Anatilimnocola floriformis: one gene and its partner. The protein of the gene in region 2 interacts with the protein of the main gene of each other region in a pairwise test. Links are inferred from orthologs where the notes say so. Each region holds a gene or a part of one and is shown on either strand. Other genes may lie near its edges.

Region 1 (8,947 bases), 5.5 Mb from region 2 along the record:
TTTACGGCAAGGAGCAGTTGCTGAACGCGATGCCGCCGTTCCTCGGCGGTGGCAGTATGATCGATCGGGTCACCCTCAACGGTTTTACTCCCGCGCCGCTGCCGCACAAGTTCGAAGCCGGCACGCCGCCGATTGTACAAGCCATCGGCCTGGGTGCGGCGATCGAGTACCTGCAAAAGATCGGCCTGCACAGCATCCGCGAACACGAGTTGCAACTGACTCGCTACGCGCACGAGCTGCTCGCGCCGATTCCTGGTTTGCGAATTTTGGGGCCGGCGCCAGAAGAGAAAGGTGGCTTGGTTACGTTCGAACTTGCCGGCGTGCATCCCGACGATTTGTCGCGACTGCTTGATGTGCAAGGGATTGCTGTTCGCGCGGGACATCACTGCGCGATGCCTCTGCACGAGCGCCTCGGCGTGTCGCACTCCTGCCGCGCGAGTTTCTATCTCTACAACACGCTCGAAGAAGTCGAGAGCCTGGCTCGCGAACTGACAGCGATTCAAAGACGCTTTGCGCGCTAACCGATCTGCGTGGCGTGATGGACTGGCTGCCAGAAGAGCGCGTTGCTTGATTACCGCACGCGGCCGAATGGCGACATTCTCGCCATTTCTTGAGCTTCCGTTATCTTTGGCTCAAGATCCGGACGCAATAAGTGCTGTTTATTAGCTGGTTTAGCGACATTCCAACTCTTTTCGATCAGAATAAGAGCTAGCGGCATGACGTTCGCAAATTAGTTTCCACGCGAACAAGAGCCCGACATTATGCAGGCTCACCTCGCGCGGCGGGCAAGTAGTAATTGCCTGACGACAAGTTTCTGGTTCGTCAGAAAGGGTTTTGAAATGAAGACTTATTGGCACATAGCAGCAGCAATGTTGCTGGCCGTCGTAATACCGCTGGAAGCGTCGGCCCAACGAGGTGGTGGTGGAGGCGGCGGTGGCGGTGGACGAGGTGGTGGCGGCGGAGGAGGATTCGGCGGCGGTGGGGGCGGTGGTGCTCGCGCCGGCGGCGGAGGCTTTAGTGGCGGCGGTGCCGCACGAGTAAGCGGTGGCGGTGGCGGAGGTGTGCGAGTCGGCGGCGGTGCTGCTGCTCCAGCACACGTGAGCGCTGCTCCACGAGCCAGCGCAACTGTTGCACCTCGTGTAAACGCAGGTGTCGGTGCATCGGCTGCTCCGCGGGCTGCCGCGACAGTTGCTCCTCGTGCAAATGTCACCGCAGCTCCACGAGCGGCGGCAACTGTTGCTCCGGGTGCCAATGCTGCAGTCACGCCTAGAATCAGTTCGAATGTCCCCGGTGCTGCAGTTCGCAGCAATGTGGGCGCCAATACGGCTGCGAACGTTCGGGCCAATGTTCCTGGCGTCGGCGCAGCTGCTGCGGTGCGACCAGGTGTTGGTGCGAACGTAGGTGCTGATACACGTGCTGCGTTGCGTCCGGTTGCACCTGGTGTGAATGCGAACACGGGTATCCGCGCTGGTGCGAATGTAGCCGGCAACGACATTCGGGCGAATGTAAATTCAGCTTTGAATGCGAATCGAATCAACTCGCCGATCCGCAGCAACATTCTGCCTGGAGTGAATGCTGGTACGAATGCCGCGGTGCGGGCTAATGTTCCGGGCGCTGCTCGCGTCGGTGTTGACGGCCGGACTCAAGTGAATAACTTCCTCAACGGTCAGGCGGGCGTGAATGCACGGGTTGGAAACAACCTGGCTGGTGCCAACCTCGCCGCGCGGAATGGTTTTCGGCCGTCTTGGTACAACAACGGCATTTATAACAACAGCCGTTTGAACTCAAACCTCGGCGGCATCATCGGTGCCTCGATCGGCCTCGGTGGTTACAACTATCTGGGCGCTCACGTCGGCCGCGGCAACTACTGGGGTGGTTACCACAACGGCGTGAATCGCTGGTGGGGTAACAACAACTATCCGTACTTCGGCAATCGCTGGTGGTCGGGTCGCTATGTGTATCGCCCCTACGGTTACTTCAACTACATCGGTTACCGCCCCTGGGGTTACTGGTGGGGCAACCCGGGTTGGGGTGGCGTGAATGGCTTCTATAGCGGTTACGGCTGGAACTCGCCTTACTACTACGACTACGGCTCGGGCGGCAATGTTGTCTATCGCGACAATAACGTCTACGTCGACGGTACGCAGGTTGGTACGGCCGAGGAATATGCTCAGTCGGCTGCGGCTCTGGCCGCGATCGACCCAAGCCAAGTCCCCAGCCAGAACGCCGAAGAATGGCTCGCCCTCGGTACCTTCGCGGTAGTCGAGACGGCTGATCCTGGCGAGACCGACAAGATCGAGCCTTCGCGGTTCATCCAGTTGGCCGTCGATAAGAAGGGTTTCGTGACTGGTACCTTCTTCAACAAGAAGACCGATGAGACACACTCTTTGAGCGGCAAGATCGATCAGAAGACGCAGCGTATGGCCTTCTCGATCGATGACAACAAGGACATCGTGTTTGAGACGGGTATCTACAACCTGACTCAAGATCAAACGCCGGTGCTGGTCCACCTGGGACCGGAAAAGACGCAGACGTTCGTGTTCGTGCGGCTTGAAAAGCCGGCCGACAATACGGACGCTGCCCGTGGTAAGGTCGATCAGCTCCCGTAGTTGATCGGCAAATAACGAGTGCCTTCTGCCCCGCGGCGTTGTGGGTTCGCCGCGGGGCTTTTTTATGCGCATGCGTAATTTTGTCAGCCCGGCATCTCGCTCTGGCCCGGCAGGGGTTGTAAGGTTGCAGATAGCAAAACCTTAACCCGTGAACTCAATCCATGGCCGATCTGCAAATCAGTTCCCGCATCTTGATTCCCGATAGCGAATTCCGCTTCACCTTTGCTCGCAGCAGCGGCCCCGGCGGCCAGAACGTCAATAAGGTCAGTAGCAAAGCGACCATGCATTGGGATGCGACGCAGTCCCCCTCGCTCCCCGACGATGTGAAGCGGCGCTTTCTCGACAAGTTTGCCAGCCGGATTACCACGCAGGGCGAGATCGTGATCATCAGCCAGGAATCGCGCGATCAGCCGAAGAATATTCAGCTCTGCCTCGACAAACTTCGCGGTATGATCCTAGAGATTCTCGTCCCGCCGAAGAAACGCCGACCGACGAAACCCACGAAGGGGTCGAAGGTGCGGCGGCTGAACGAGAAGAAAAGCAAGTCACAAACAAAAGCCAACCGGCGAACGAGTTGGGATTAGAATTCGCATCCAGATCTGCCCAGATTTTTACTTTAGCCCGCGCGAGTCCTGCCATGTATCGCCTGGTCTCCAACCAATACAGTCTCTTTCAACTGCTCCTCGCGCCGCTGGCGTTGCCGGCAGGAATCGCCCTGCTGGCGTTCGCGGCTTGGGTTTCTGCGTCGCAGCCGTTCGGTGACGAAGACACCAACATGCTCGTCGGCATTCCGTGCTACGTGCTTTCGCTAGTGGCCATCTTGGCGGGTTTTACCGGCTGCTACTTTCTCTACGATGCCTACCGCAACGGCCGTGAGGTGGTCTTTGGCGACGAGCTGACGATTTACTATCCTTGGCCGCGGGGCACGCAGGTGGTTCCGTGGGACAAGGTGAAACACATCGAGGTCAAGCTCGAACAGGTCGCCATCAGCAAGCCCGTCGTCTGGGCGCCGATTCCGCTGGGGGCTCTCGTGCCCGGGTCCGAGGCCCTTCTTTCGATCACTGTTCGCGAAACGCAGATCGAGAATGTCCATGTGTATCACATCATTCACACGGCTGGTCACGTGATCACGGCGATCGCTTCTGGCTCAGAACTCGGCTATCAGCTGAAGTGGTGGTTCGGCCATAAGACCCTCAGCGAAATCATGCAGGCATTTAACGGCCAGATCACCTGGAAGAAAAACCAGCCGCACCTCGTCACGATTCACAATTTTCCCTTCCAGCCAGGAATGTTCGCACTGGTACACGAATGGCTCAGCAATCGCCCGGGCCTGGAGGAAATCGATCTCTCCGGCTCCAACGTTCGCGATGCTGACCTGCAAGAGTTCGCCGGCGAGCAGTATCGCGATCTGAAAAAAGTGACCGCGCACAAAACCCGTGTTACGCCCAAATACCTGGCGCAACTCAACGCCTTTCTGGGCCAAAAGAGTCGGCCCGGCGTGCTCAATTTCGGCTAGGCGACAACGGCTTACTCGGCGTCCTTTTTCTTCTCGCCAATCTGATCCACACCCACCTGCGGGCAGAACTTCAGCATGAGGCAGTCATTGCACAGTGGCTTGCGCGCTTTGCAAATCCGCCGGCCGTGGTGAATCAAGCGGTGCGAGAAGTTGATCCATTCCTGCTTCGGCACGATCGGCATGAGTTCAGTTTCGATCTTTACGGCGTCCTGCTTGTCGGTCAAGCCGAGGCGATTGGTCAGCCGCGTGACGTGGGTGTCGACGACAATTCCCGAGGGAATGCCGAAAGAGGTGCCGAGCACGACATTGGCCGTCTTCCGGCCGACACCGGGAAGTTCCACCAGTTCGGCGAGCGACTGCGGCACTTCGCCGCCGTGATCATCCACAAGCTTCTGGCAGCAGCCTTTGATGTTCTTGGCTTTCATGCGGTAGAAGCCGGCGCTTTGGATGATTTTTTCCAGATCCTTCACCGGCAGATCGACAATGGCTTGTGGCGTGGGGCACTGGGCGAAGAGGTCCTTGGTGACGATGTTTACCCGCTCGTCGGTGCACTGGGCCGAAAGGATGGTGGCAATCAGCAGTTGGAACGGGCTATCGTGGATCAGCGCACATTCGGCGTCGGGGTAACCCAGGGCGAGGGCTTTGACGACTTTGCTGGCTTGGACTTTGGTTTGAGCGACGGCTGGCATGGAGAGTTCCGGTGGTAGGATGCGACTGGGGATTAAGGATAGCGGAGTGGGCCGATGTGCGGGCTCTCCCAATTGACCCAAGTTTCCGCCACCGCTAAGGTTGAGTGATTCGGCAGGGCGGTCGCGCCGGTCGCCATAAGGATCGAAGCAACGGGAAAACAGCGATCGTGAAGTACGCAGCGGTAGGACCCATCGCCATTCATCTCCCCGAGCGGGTCGAGACGAATGCCCAATTAAAAGAGCTGTTTCCCGGCTGGGATCTCGACACGATTTACGAGAAGACCGGCATCGCTGCCCGGCACATTGCCGCGCCCGATGAGTGTGCCTCCGACTTGGCCGTGAAGGCTTGTCAGAAGCTATTTGCCGAACACCACATCGATCCGCAGTCGATCGATTTCATTCTGCTCTGCACACAAACTCCCGACTATCCGCTGCCGACGACGGCTTGCTTGTTACAACATCGCTTGGGCCTCCGCACCAACGTCGGCGCGCTCGATTTCAACCTCGGTTGTTCCGGCTTTGTGTATGGTCTGTCGCTGGCCGATGGCCTGATCCGCGGCGGTTCGGTGAAGCGGGTGCTGCTGATCACGGCTGAGACCTACAGCAAATACATTCACGAAGCCGATCGCAGTTTGCGAACAATCTTTGGTGATGGCGCTGCGGCGACGCTGATCGAAGCAGCCGATGAGCCGTCTCTCACCGCATTTCAGTTTGGCACCGATGGCACGGGGGCCGATACGCTGCTTGTGACCAAGGGTGGCAATCGCGCCGAAGACGCTGCGATCAAACCGCGGCATCGGCATCGCTGGCAGAGCGCGCTCTACATGGACGGGCCGAGCCTGATCAACTTCACGGTGACGGCCGTGCCGCAGTTGATCGATGACACCTGCCGTGCCGCGAACCTGACGAGCGATGCCATCGACCTGTTCCTCTTTCACCAAGCCACGCGCAAGATGCTCGATCAGCTGCGCGAACGGCTGGGCCTCAGTGAAGAACGAATGCCGATGGCGCTCGAGCATTGCGGCAACACCGTGTCGTCGACGCTGCCGATCTTGATCGACGATCTCCGCCGTAAGGGAAAACTCAACCGCCAGATGCGCAACATGCTCATCGGCTTCGGCGTGGGCTGGAGTTGGGCGGGCTGCGTGTGGCAGGATCGCTGGCGGCGGTAGTTCCTGAGGCGAGCGACGAGAGGCGGGAGACGAGGGAAGACAAAATGCCTGCCGATGAATCGATTTCGCTCGCGCAGATGCGGGCTGTCTTTTATTCTGCCGTGGTTTGCGATGCCCTCGATGCGCTGGGCTACCCGCACCAATCGCCACGAGTGCCGCTCTCGCCGCTGACGACGACTGGCGTGTTAATTGGCCGTTGCAAGACAACCCTCTGGGCCGACATGGCTCATCCGGATCCGAGTCCCTACGAACTCGAGCTCCAAGCCGTCGACACTTGTCAGCCGGACGATGTGATCATCGCTGCGGCTGGCGGAACGTTTCGCTCAGGTCTGTGGGGCGAACTACTCTCGACCGCTGCTCGGCGAACCGGTTGTGTCGGCGCAATCGTCGATGGCGCTGTCCGCGACCGAGCGAAGATGACTCAGATGGGCTTTCCGATCTGGGCCCGTGGCACGAGTCTTTACGACAGCAAAGATCGCAATCGCGTGATCGACATCGACGTGCCGGTTGAAATCGATGGCGTGCGGTTTGTGCCTGGCGATCTCGTCGTCGCCGATATCGATGGCGTGGTGGTTATCCCGCGCGCCGTCGAAGCAGAAGTTGTCCGTCACGCCTGGAACAAAGTCCACGACGAAAACATCGTCCGCCAAGCCATCGCCGACGGAATGACGGCGACAGCGGCGTTTAAGAAGTATGGAGTGCTGTAAGAGCAGAGGCGAGAGACGGGAGACGAGGGAAAGGCAAATGCCTTGTATTCCCCGCCTCCTATCCTGCTTCTTACTTCTTCAGTCCGGCCTGGTACTTCTTCAGTTTCTCCACCATCGTCTTGTCCTTTTCCCGCGGCGTGCCTTTGGCGAGAGCGATGGCCTTTTCCTGAGTCGCCGCGGCTTCCTTGGCATTACCGCTGAGGAAGAGAGCGAACGCGTGAGTCTCGTTGGCGACCGAGCGGTTGGCGTCGTCGACACCTTTGAAAGTGGTCATCGTTTTGACGAGTTGCGAAGTGGCAGTCACGGCGAACTTGGCGGCGGGGGCTTCGAGCTCGGTGACCGGTTTGTCGTCGTCGTCGGTGAGCACCGACATGGCGAGACCAAACGGAATGTTCGGGTCTTCCTTGCCGAACTTCTCCAGCAACTTGTTGCCATAGGCGTAAGCGTCGGCTTCCTTTTCTTGCGCGATAAGAGCGCTGAACTTCACCATGCCGTACTTCTGTTCGAGCGCTGGGGCCTTGGCAAAACCTTCGTCGAGCAGCTTGATGGCTTCGGTGTACTTTTCGGCGTCGATTAGCTTATCAACGGCTTCGGTGAGATTCGCTTCGATCTTGGCGGCTTCGATTTCGGCTTTGAATTCCTTGGCCGCGGCAGCGAGATCCCATTTGCCGGCGATGACCTTTTCGAGCGGTTCTTCGAGTTTCATCGGATGGCCAACCCAAGCGAGCTTGCCGGCGCCATCGACGATCATCGAGCAAGGGATGCCCATCTGATAGCTGGCGTCGAGCCAGGTCTGAGCCATCACGCCGTTGTCCCCGTCGCCGTCGGGCTTATCGATGGCGACGCGATAGTTCATCTTGTCGCCCATCTTTTTGACGAACGCCTTCACCTCGTCATCGGCCCGCTCCATCACATCGACGCCGATGAAAGTAACCGCTTTGTGCTTGGCTTGCAGTTCGCTGACGTGCGGAATGGCTTTGATGCACGGGCCGCACCAGGTGGCCCAGAACTCGACAACGTAAACCTTCCCCTTGGCGAATTCCTTCACCGGTTCGCCTTTGACGAACTCTTTCACGGCGAGTGGCGGAGCAGCGTCGCCGACAAGGACTTCAGCGGCGGGGAGTTGCCACGCGCTGAACAACAACAGTGAAACAGCGGCGACCAACGAGCGAAACATACAGAGCCTCCGTGAATAGCATTTTGGTTAGGTTGCTAGTAAGCCCCAATCATATCGGGATTGTGCGACCTGGGGAGAGCGTGGCCGATCGACGGCGGGGTTCGCCGGAATCGGTGATTTTTCCGATCGCAGGCACCCACCTTTCGGGGCATTGAGATATAACAGGTTATGCGATTCTCAAAATGTTTCGTAAGTTGTTTTTTGTGAAGGCTTTAATGTTCATTTCGATCGTAAATTCGTCGTTGGAATATCGCACTTTATAATAGTCAATTCGGGTGGTTGTCAAGTTGCTTGAGCAGTCGCCTTTTGGAGCATGATTACCTATGGCGACACATTGAAATTCGGAGGATCCCCCAAACTTAGAGACACACGCGCGTTGCCAACTTTGGTCTGGCCGAAATCGGCATGGTAACGATTCACGCTGGTGCTGATTTCGGGAGGGCGAGGCGCCTCGCCCTCCCGCCGTTTATTCGGCATCCACGGCAAGCAGGTTTCTCCTGGGAACACCTGGACGATTGCGCTCGTAGACGCTTGACGCTGCAATTTCAGCCTCTGATAATCACCACCCATTCAGAGTAGAGGGGACTACGTGGCTATCAAGAGGTATGTAGCGATGTCGCAAGTAGGCGTGCGAAACCTATTGTTGTTGGCTGGGCTGGGCGTAGCGCTCGCCGTGGGTTGCGGCAAATCAAAGCCTGCTCCCGTGAATCCGCCACCGGCAATGCCGACAAACGGTCCGGAGCCGGGCGTTGCCAGTCCGCCGATGACGCCGCCGGTCAAACCCACGTCGGCTGCTGCAACACCCATTGCTTACACGCTTGAGCCGATCACGATTGGGTCTGAAGTAGCGCCCGATGCCGCGCACCAACAGATGGTCGCTCACTATGGCCACAATCGAGTGGTGCGCATTGTGCTCAACTTCACCGATGGTGCTGCGCCGCCGCAAACCAGCGATTGGTTACGTGGGTTGCTGCATTTCTTTGCGGTGCCCGGCATTCAGCAATCGTCGCACATCAGTCAGCAAGGCGAGACGGCCACGGCGACTATCGGGCCCGTGCGCGACGTCGGTTTGTTGCA
Region 2 (9,424 bases):
AGCCAGGCGAGCATAGCATGGAGAGCGGTGTTGAATTTGCAGTCGTGCTGTTCGCTATCGGCGTGATCATGGTGATCATCGCCGGCATCGCGTATTCATCGCATAACAGCGACCTGAATCGTTTTGCCTCAATCTGGCGGGGCCGCATCAAGCGCGGCGGGGCCTGGGATTTCCCGCAGGTGACGTTTCAGCTGGGCGACACGCCCACGACTCTCAGCTATTCGAACGACGGCGACGATGTTTACACGCATCTCACCATGTCGCTGTTCGACATTCGGCTGCGGATGGAACTGCGGCCGCAGGGAATTGCCCAGAACATCGGCAAATACTTCGGCATGCAGGACATCGAGATCGGCGTGCCGGAGTTCGATGCGGCGTTCATCATTCAAGGGAGTAACGAGCGCGAGATCCGCGAGTTTCTGCGTCAAGACGTTCGTTACGCGATCATGGCGCTGGTCTGCTGCGGCACGCAGCCCCACCACGATCTGCACTTGCAGTTAGGTGGCGGCACACTGCGAGTCACCAAGCACGAGCACTTCACCAGCGAGCTGCAGCTGTCGGAATTTGCCCGCTGTTGCTTCAAGCTGATCCGGCTCATTCAAAAACCGCTGAGCGACGGCATTGAGTTCGTCGAAGGGCAAGTGCGGCCTACGATTTCCTTGCACGATACAGAATGCCAGGTCTGCGGCGATCCACTTACTGAAAACGTGGTGCAGTGCCAGAAATGTAAAACGCCGCACCATCTCGATTGCTGGCAGTACTTCGGCTCGTGCTCGGTCTATGGCTGCGGCCACAAGCGGTGTATCGTGCTCCGCAAGTAACCACTGTCGGCTTTCGCTCCGCGAAAGCACGCGTCTTTTTGAACGCCTGAGTCCAACGTGCTCCCTGCTGAAGATGCCAATCCGTCGCCGGCTCGCTTTGTGAGCCTTGCGCTAGTGCTCGAGGGTGGACTCGCTGCTGTGGCGATGGTCATTGGTTGGCTGGTAGGTTTTGATCCGTGGCACGGTCTGTGGCGGACCGATTACGACGCGAGCGCGCTCTGCCGCGACGTACTTTGGGGAGTTGCCGCCACCGGACCAGCCGTGGCCATTCTGCTGGTCGATTTCGAGCAATGGAGGCACTCGCTGATCTGAAAGATCAGGTCCGTGAGCTGCTACAGAAGTTATTGCGAGGCGCCGCCCTGTGGCAACTCCTCATCGTTGCGCTCGCGGCGGGAATTGGCGAAGAGGTGCTCTTCCGCGGCTTGATTCAAGCGGGCCTGGCCGCGCTGCTGCCGAACTCGTTCGCACTGGTCGGCAGCTTATTGATCGCGTCGGTCTTGTTCGGATTGTGCCACTATCTGAGCAACACTTACTTCGCGCTGGCGACACTCGCCGGCGCTTACTTTGGGCTGCTGATGCTCGTCAGCGGCAGTTTGCTGCCGGCGATCATCGCGCACGCGCTGTACGACTTCATCGCGCTGGCGTACTTGCTGCACGATGGCGAAGCGTAAACGCTACGGAGCGAGCAGCAACCGGCTGGGGCTCTTCAGATAATCGATCACGTCGTTGAGGAACCGCGCCGCAGCGCCGCCGTCGACGAGGCGATGATCGTACGAAATGCTCAGCGGCATCATCAAGCGGATGACGATTTCGTCGTTGACGACGACCGGCATCTTGCGAGCCCGACCAACCAGCAGGATGGCTACTTCCGGCACGTTGATGATCGGCGTGCTGTAAGTACCGCCGATCGCGCCGAGGTTGCTGATGGTGAACGTGCTCCCCTGCATGTCGGCAGCCGTAATCTTGCCGTCGCGGACGTTCTCGCTGATTGTTCCCAGGGCCCGCGCGACATCGGGAATCGACATGGTGTCGGGATGACGCAGGCTGGGGACCATCAGGCCCCGGTCAGTGTCGACCGCGATGCCGACGTTGACGTAGTCCTTGAAGATGATGTGCTCGCCATCTTCGTCGATCGAAGCGTTGATCGTGGGATGCGACTTGAGGGCCATGGCGACGGCCTTCACCACGAACGGCAGGCTCGTGAGCTTGATTCCCTTGCGAGCGTAGTCGTCCTTGCTGCTGACGCGGATCTTTTCCAGCTCGGTCACGTCGGCATCGTCGAAATTGGTAACCCGCGGGCAAGTCGTCCACGACTTGTGCATCTGGGCCGCGATGACCTTGCGGATCTTGGTCATCTTCTCGACATGGATCGGCCCGTAGTTGTCGCGAGCGCTCGAGCCGGCGTCAGTCTTGCTACTGTTCACACCCACGCCTTGGCTTTGAGCGCGGACCACGGCGAGAACATCTTCGCGCGAAATGCGACCGCCCGGACCACTGCCGGTGACGCGCGACAGATCGACGCCCACTTCGCGAGCAAAGCGACGAACAGCCGGCCCCGCGGCGACATCGCCATACTCAGCTGCTTCTTCGGCGGGAGCGATGGTGGCGACCGGCGCTTGAGCAACCGGCTGCGGCGCTGGAACGGCCTTCACGGGAGCAGGAGCAACGGGCGCTGGTTTCGCCGCGGCTGGCTGGGGAGCCGGAGCGGCAGGTTGCGGCGCTGGCTTGGCTGGCGCCGGAGCAGCCTTCGGCGCTTCAGCAGCAGGAGCCGGCTTGGCTGGCGCGGCTGAGGCACCAGCGGCGGCGCCTTCGAGCGTGAGCAGGACCGCACCGTTCTTCACGGTTTGGCCCTTCTTGATGTGTACCTTCACGACCTTGCCGGCGAAATCACTCGGCACTTGCATGGTCGCTTTGCCGGTTTCGATATCGATGATCGCCTGATCCTTGGCGATGGTGTCTCCCTCGCTGACGAGGATGTCAACGATATCTCCCGATTCCACACCTTCGCCGAGATTGGGGAGTTTGACTTCGATGGCCATGATTGTTTCGCTTCTATTCTTCGATTCGATTGATTAGCTAAGTCTTGGTGCGGCTCAGGCCCCTCACCCCAACCCTCTCCCCGGCGTACCGGGGCGAGGGAGTAATGCGAGGAGTTTCATCCCTTCCTCGCTTCAACCCTTCATCCCTACTTACGCAAAGTACGGATCGATCTTCTCGGGGTTGATCCCGAGGTCCTTAATGGCTTGAGCCGCCACGCTCTTGTCGAGGTCGCCGCGGAGGCCCAAGCGATACAGCGTGGCGAGGGTGACGCATTCGGCATCGACCTCGAAGTGCCGACGCAGGGCTTCTCGGGTTTCGCTGCGGCCCATGCCGTCGGTGCCGAGGGCGTAGTAATCGCCAGGAATCCAAGCGGCGATCTGTTCTTGCACTGCCCGGACATAATCCGACGCAGCGACGAACAGGCTTCCCTTTTCCGGCGCGAGAACTTCTTCGACATACGAAGTCCGCCGCGGCTGATCGGGATGCAGCATGTTCCAATGCTCGCAGGAGTGAGCATCGCGCCGCAACTGCGTGTAGCTGGTGACGCTCCACACGTTGCTGCTAATGCCGTACTTCTCGGCGAGGAGGTCCTGCGCCTTCAGCACATGACGAAGGATAGCGCCACCGCCGAAGAGGTTCACCTTAAGCTTGGCGCCCGGCACTTCCTTGGTCTTGAACTTGTACATGCCGCGAATGATGCCGTCTTCGACACCTTCCGGCATCGGCGGATGCGCGTAGTTCTCGTTGCCGACCATCAGGTAATAGATGGCCGTCTCGCCGTCCTGATACATCCGCCGCATGCCGTCGAGAATGATCGCCGCGATCTCGTAGTTGTACGCCGGGTCGTAGGCCCGCACGTTCGGGAATGCGATCGCGTTCAGCAAGCTGTGACCATCTTGATGCTGCAGGCCTTCGCCATTGAGCGTCGTGCGACCCGCAGTGCCGCCGAGCAAGAAGCCCTTGGCCCGCATGTCCTGAGCGCACCAGATCGAATCGCCGACGCGCTGGAAGCCGAACATCGAGTAGTAGATGTAGAACGGAATCATGTTCACGCCATGCGAAGCATAGGCAGTGCCCGCCGCGCAGAAGCTGCTGATCGAGCCCGCTTCGGTGATTCCTTCTTCCAGAATCTGGCCGTTCGTCGCCTCTTTGTATTTGGCGAGAATGCCCGAATCGACCGGCTCGTACAGCTGACCGACGTGCGAGTAGATGCCGATCTCGTTGAACATGCCTTCCATGCCGAACGTCCGCGATTCATCGGGAACAATCGGCACGACATACTTGCCGATCTGCTTGTCGCGGACCAGCTTGCGGAGCAACGACACGAAGGCCATCGTGGTCGAGGCTTCCTTGTCGCCGGTGCCGACTTTGAACTCGTTGAACGTGGAATCCGAGAACTGCGGTGTTTGAATCGTCGGCGCGACCTTCGGCCGGCTCGGCACGCTGCCGCCGAGCGCTGCGCGACGTTCGCGCAGATAACGCATTTCCTGAGAATCTTCTGGCGGCTTGTAGAACGGCGTCTTGGCCACTTCCGCATCCGAAATCGGAATGCCAAACCGCGTGCGGAACTCGAGCAACTCCGCTTCGTTCATCTTCTTGTTGTTGTGCGCGACGTTGCGGCCTTCGCCCGCTTCGCCGAGACCATAGCCCTTGATCGTCTTCGCGAGAATGACGGTCGGCTTGCCTTTGCAGTCCATGGCCGCTTTGTAGGCCGCGTAAACCTTCTCCGGATCGTGACCGCCGCGGCGGAGCTTGGCGAGCTTTTCGTCGGAGTAGTTCTCGACCAGCTTGAGCAACTCGGGATACTTGCCGAAGAAGTGCTCACGCGTGTACGAGCCCGGCATGACGACGTACTTTTGATACTGACCGTCGACTACCTCTGCCATTCGTTTCGCGAGCAAGCCCGATTCATCTTTTTCCAGTAGCGGATCCCAGTCTTCGCCCCAGACGACTTTGATCACATTCCAGCCGGCGCCACGGAACAGCCCTTCGAGCTCTTGAATGATCTTGCCGTTGCCGCGCACCGGACCATCGAGCCGTTGCAGATTGCAGTTGATGACGAAGACCAGATTTTCGAGCTTTTCGCGGCCGGCCAGCGTGATCGCGCCGAGCGACTCGGGTTCGTCGCATTCGCCGTCACCGAGGAAGGCCCACACCTTGCGACCGTTGATCGGCTTGATGCCGCGATCTTGCAGGTAATAGTTGAAGCGGGCTTGATAGATCGACATGATCGGGCCGAGGCCCATCGACACCGTGGGGAATTCCCAGAACTCCGGCATCAACCACGGATGTGGATACGACGACAACCCGGGCGTCTCGCGCAACTCGCGGCGGAAGTGATTCAGATTCTCTTCGCTCAAACGGCCTTCGAGGAAGGCCCGCGAGTACATGCCCGGCGAAGCGTGCCCCTGAAAATAAATCTGGTCACTGCTGTAGCCATCTTCGCCACGGCCTTTGAAGAAGTGGTTGAAGGCCACTTCGTACAAGGTCGCGCTCGACGCAAACGTGGAGATGTGCCCACCCACGCCGTCGAAGTTCTTGTTCGCCTTCACGACCATCGCCATCGCATTCCAGCGGACGATGCTCTTGATGCGGCGTTCGATTTCGCGATTGCCGGGATACCGCGGCTGGGCCGAGGCGGGAATCGTATTGATATAAGGAGTGTCGAGATCGATAGGCAGATCGACCCCTTGCTCGCGGGCTCGCTCTTCGAGGACCGACAGCAGGTATTTCACCCGCTCGCCGCCTTTGCTTTGCAGAACGTAGTTCAGCGAATCAAGCCATTCCTGAGTTTCGGCGGGATCGAGATCCTGCACCGGCGATTGGTTGTGAGTGCCTGCGGCAGCATCATCAACAGGAATGTCTTGTACGTCTGACATTAGCAACTCTCTTTCTCAATCTCGGCCCGGCTGCGAGCCTGCAGCAGCAAGGCGATTTCTTTTCCTGAAATGTCACTTCAGCTTTTCGGCAGACCGATCTTCGGCAGTCCATCCTAAAACTACGTAGTGTCAGCAAAACTTTGCGCAATCCGCAAAAACCGCCAACCGTATTGTTTGCCGAAATCGCGACGGGGTAAAGGCGTCGGCGGCAGTCTGGGGGGTTCGGCGGCAAGTGCAGGATTTGGGGTGGAACCTCGCAGAGCCCACCTACGGCGGCAAGGCCAAGCGACTGCGCAACTCATTTCCGCTAAATAGCTTACGAGATAGTAATCCTGGCGATCCGCCGCCGCGGCACCCGAAATTACGCCAGTTGCTAGCGATTTGCCTCGCGTGGCGGGAACTCCGGATTCAGCCCTGCCGCGACGAATTTGCCGCCCTGCGGTAGGATGCGGGGGAGAGATTCGCCCCGTTGTTGGAACTTTGCTCGCCATGTCGCCCCTCCCTCAGCTTCGCATTGGTCACCTGCAAATCGGCTCGCCATTTGTCCAGGCCGCCCTGTCGGGATACAGCGATTGGCCGATGCGGCTGATCGCGCGGCGGCATGGGGCGTCGTACACGCTCTGCGAAGTGTTGCTCGATCAGTTTCTGGTCACGTTCAAAGACCGGGCTCGCAACAAACACTTTCTCTACCTGACCGATGAAGAACGCCCCGTCGCTGGACAGTTGATGGGGGCCGAGCCGGAGCAATTCGCCCAAGGGGCCGCCCGATTAGCCGCGGCGGGCTTCGATGTGATCGATATCAACTTCGGTTGTCCGGTGAAAAAAGTCCTCGGCCGTTGTCGCGGCGGATTTCATCTCAGTCAGCCGTCGGTCGCGCTCGAAATTGTTCGGCGCACGCGCGAATCGGTTCCCGCGAATATTCCTGTCACGATCAAAATGCGCCGCGGCCTCGACGACACGCAGGAAAGCCGCGACAACTTTTTCACGATCATGGAAGGCGCGTGGCAGATGGGCATCGACGCCATCACCGTGCATGGCCGCACCGTGAAGCAGCGCTACGTCGGCCCCAGTCGCTGGGAGTTTCTCACCGAAGTGAAGAAGCAGTACCCGACGCGCACGATCATCGGCAGCGGCGATCTCTTTACAGCTGAAGATTGCCTGAACATGATTCGCACCACCAGCGTCGACGGCGTGACGATCGCCCGCGGCTGCATCGGCAACCCGTGGATTTTCTCACAATGCCGAGCCCTCGCTGCCGGCCAACCGTTGCCGCCGCCGCCATCGCTCTATGAACAGCGCGATGTTCTCCGCGAGCATTTTCTCCTGGCCCAGGAACTCTACGGCGCGGAGCGCTGCGGCCCGCAGATGCGCAAGTTCGGCATCAAGTTCGCGGCTTCGCATCCGCAGCATCTGCTCGTCCGCGAATCGTTCGCGCGCATCAAAGATCTGTCCGAATGGGACGGCGTGCTGCAAAAGTGGTACGCCGAAGATCTGCCGGGCTGCTATCCCGATCCTGCTGTGCATCGTTCGACGACAGAGTGTGCCTAAGGAATAAATATGGCCAAGAAAAAGACGCCGCGGAAAAATGTCGCCAAGAAGGCCACTAAGCGTGCCGCGAAAAAAAGCCCGCTAGTTCCAAACAAAAAGGCTGTACAAACGAAGGTCAACAAGCGAGTAGCCGTGCAATATCTTATCTTCGTTGCCGATGACGAAGATAACGGGAAAGAAGTAATGCACGCCGCGCCATTGGCAACTGCCGACGCCTCTTATCTGTGTGATCGAGTCATCCCGACCTTGCGACCCTTGAGCGACGAAGAGTACATGACCGGGCCGGTGATCATTTTGCGAACTCTCGCTCGGTTCAGCTACGTTCTGTTCGAGCAGGAGCTCTACTGGTGTGCAGAATGGCAACCAGGCTTGGTGGTGATCCGCTTCTCACCGCATCGGGAAATGGCCTGGACGGGTATTCGTTCGCCCATTCCGAACTTCGGCCGTCGCGAGCCACTGCCCGAGGACTTGGCGGCCTACGATGAAGACGCTGAGAACCATCAATACAACCTCGTATTCAAAGCATGGGATGCGCAGTTTGACGAAGACCACCGCCGCTGGAAGAAATTCAAACCAGCCAGCAAAGCGGTGCAGGCTGAATTCGAGGCCGCGCTGGCCAAAGTGAACGATCTCGGCGACCAGTTGCAAGCCCGATTTGGTGATGACAAATCAGGTGCGGCCGCGAAGAAGTGTCAAGAGAACATGAATCAGTGGCTAGGCGAGGGGATTCGCTTGAAGTGATTTCAAGTGACTCTGTCGCGAGCAATCTCGCAATACTCCGCTGCCACATCGATCCCCAGATACGAATGCCCCAGTTGCTGCGCCACGACTGCCGTGGTGCCGCTGCCGAGGAAGGGATCGAGCACGAGTCCTTTCGGCGGACAACTGGCGAGCAGGCAGGTTTGCACGAGCTTCTCCGGAAAAACCGCGAAGTGAGCGCCGCGGAACTTCGACAGCGGAATCGACCACACGGTCCGCTTGTTTCTGCCGAGCGGATGAAAGGCCTGATCCCACCTGCCGTTGTGCAGGTTAGTATCGCCGCCGTTTTTACCCGCTTCAGGCGTGCCGCCGCGCTTGCCGAAGTGGTTGCGGCCACCTTTCATTTTGCTGTTTTCACTGAAGGTGACGTGCGGCTCGCGAATGGCGTCGGCGTTGTAAAAATAGTCAGCCGATTTGGTGAGAAAGAAAATGTATTCGTGATCGGTCGTCGGCCGCGTCTTCGTGCTCGAGGGCATCGCGTTCGGCTTGTGCCAGATACAGTCGCTCCGCAGCTTCCAGCCTTCATCGACGAGCGCCAGCGCCACTCGCCACGGCAATCCCAACTGCGCGCCGTCGCGGTCGTACTTATCGCCGATTACCAGCCAGAGCGAGCCCGTTGATTTCAAACAGCGGCGCACTTCGCCAAAAATATTTTGCAGCCGCGTGACGTACTCAGCCGGTGAATCTTCCTGACCGACCTGCTCGGCTTTGCCGTGGTAATCACGCTGCTGATAGTAGGGCGGGCTGGTAACCACCGTATCGATTCGCTCGGCCGGCCAGGTTCGCAGGATCTGCAGCGCATCGCCGCAATGGATCGAGTTGGGCGCAACTACGGGCTTCGCAGTGCGTTTCGCGGAACGAACGGTCGACATAGTGATGCTGCAAAGTTGCTGCTCGGATGATTAGTGCAGATTCTAACTCTTTTTTACGAGCAAGAATTCCACTGCGCGCTTCAACTGCGGATCGACCGGGATCGGCTTCGCGACATCCGCGGGATTGATCTCATCGGGATCCGCTTCGGGAACCGGAATCGCCGGCGGCTTTTCGCCATTGCCGTCCTTCGGCGTTTCGGTTTTTGTCGGTGGTTCGGAGACACCGTCGATCACGTCGAGATCACGATTCAACCTCGCTTCGAGTAGTTGCTCGCGCAGTTCTTTCGAGATGACCACTTCCTGCCCCGCATCAGGCCGCACGCCCCAGTCGTCGCTGTCCTTCGCGCCTTTGCGCTTGTGAATGTCCTTGTTATTTGGCCGCCAATAGGTGGCAAAGGTCAGCCGCAGCGCCGACTTGTTTCCTTCCAGCATGTAGACCTTTTGCACGGTCCCTTTGCCGTAGGTGCGCTGGCCGATGATCGTTGCCCGCTGATGATCTTGCAGG

Evidence for each region.
Region 1: the proteins of aceE (region 2) and nth interact in binary tests that used the Escherichia coli proteins (3 or more experiments, as listed by UniProt). The link is inferred for Anatilimnocola floriformis from one-to-one orthologs.

What each region holds. Positions count from the first base shown.
Region 1 is NZ_JAMLFW010000001.1:5,781,733-5,790,679, reverse strand. Bases 2,976-5,812 are described here. They hold nth (endonuclease III), read right to left. Parts: upstream 4,815-5,812; coding sequence 4,137-4,814; downstream 2,976-4,136. Other genes in these bases: M9Q49_RS22990 (3-oxoacyl-ACP synthase III family protein), read left to right, coding at 4,982-5,812; M9Q49_RS23000 (hypothetical protein), read left to right, coding at 3,247-4,125; arfB (alternative ribosome rescue aminoacyl-tRNA hydrolase ArfB), read left to right, coding at 2,976-3,193. Outside these bases: M9Q49_RS23015 (SufS family cysteine desulfurase), read left to right, coding at 1-521; M9Q49_RS23010 (hypothetical protein), read left to right, coding at 840-2,609; more of arfB, read left to right, coding at 2,771-2,975; more of M9Q49_RS22990, read left to right, coding at 5,813-5,986; M9Q49_RS22985 (RraA family protein), read left to right, coding at 6,031-6,693; M9Q49_RS22980 (TlpA family protein disulfide reductase), read right to left, coding at 6,764-7,870; M9Q49_RS22975 (OB-fold putative lipoprotein), read left to right, coding at 8,484-8,947. UniProt on the Escherichia coli protein: DNA repair enzyme that has both DNA N-glycosylase activity and AP-lyase activity. The DNA N-glycosylase activity releases various damaged pyrimidines from DNA by cleaving the N-glycosidic bond, leaving an AP (apurinic/apyrimidinic) site.
Region 2 is NZ_JAMLFW010000001.1:282,741-292,164, reverse strand. What follows is about bases 2,811-6,124. They hold aceE (pyruvate dehydrogenase (acetyl-transferring), homodimeric type), read right to left. Parts: upstream 5,741-6,124; coding sequence 3,011-5,740; downstream 2,811-3,010. Other genes in these bases: M9Q49_RS01125 (2-oxo acid dehydrogenase subunit E2), read right to left, coding at 2,811-2,860. In the rest of the region: M9Q49_RS35690 (RING finger protein), read left to right, coding at 1-16; M9Q49_RS01140 (RING finger protein), read left to right, coding at 18-821; M9Q49_RS01135 (hypothetical protein), read left to right, coding at 879-1,133; M9Q49_RS01130 (CPBP family intramembrane glutamic endopeptidase), read left to right, coding at 1,112-1,492; more of M9Q49_RS01125, read right to left, coding at 1,496-2,810; M9Q49_RS01115 (tRNA dihydrouridine synthase), read left to right, coding at 6,230-7,288; M9Q49_RS01110 (hypothetical protein), read left to right, coding at 7,298-8,029; M9Q49_RS01105 (DNA-methyltransferase), read right to left, coding at 8,032-8,919; M9Q49_RS01100 (S41 family peptidase), read right to left, coding at 8,962-9,424. UniProt on the Escherichia coli protein: Component of the pyruvate dehydrogenase (PDH) complex, that catalyzes the overall conversion of pyruvate to acetyl-CoA and CO(2).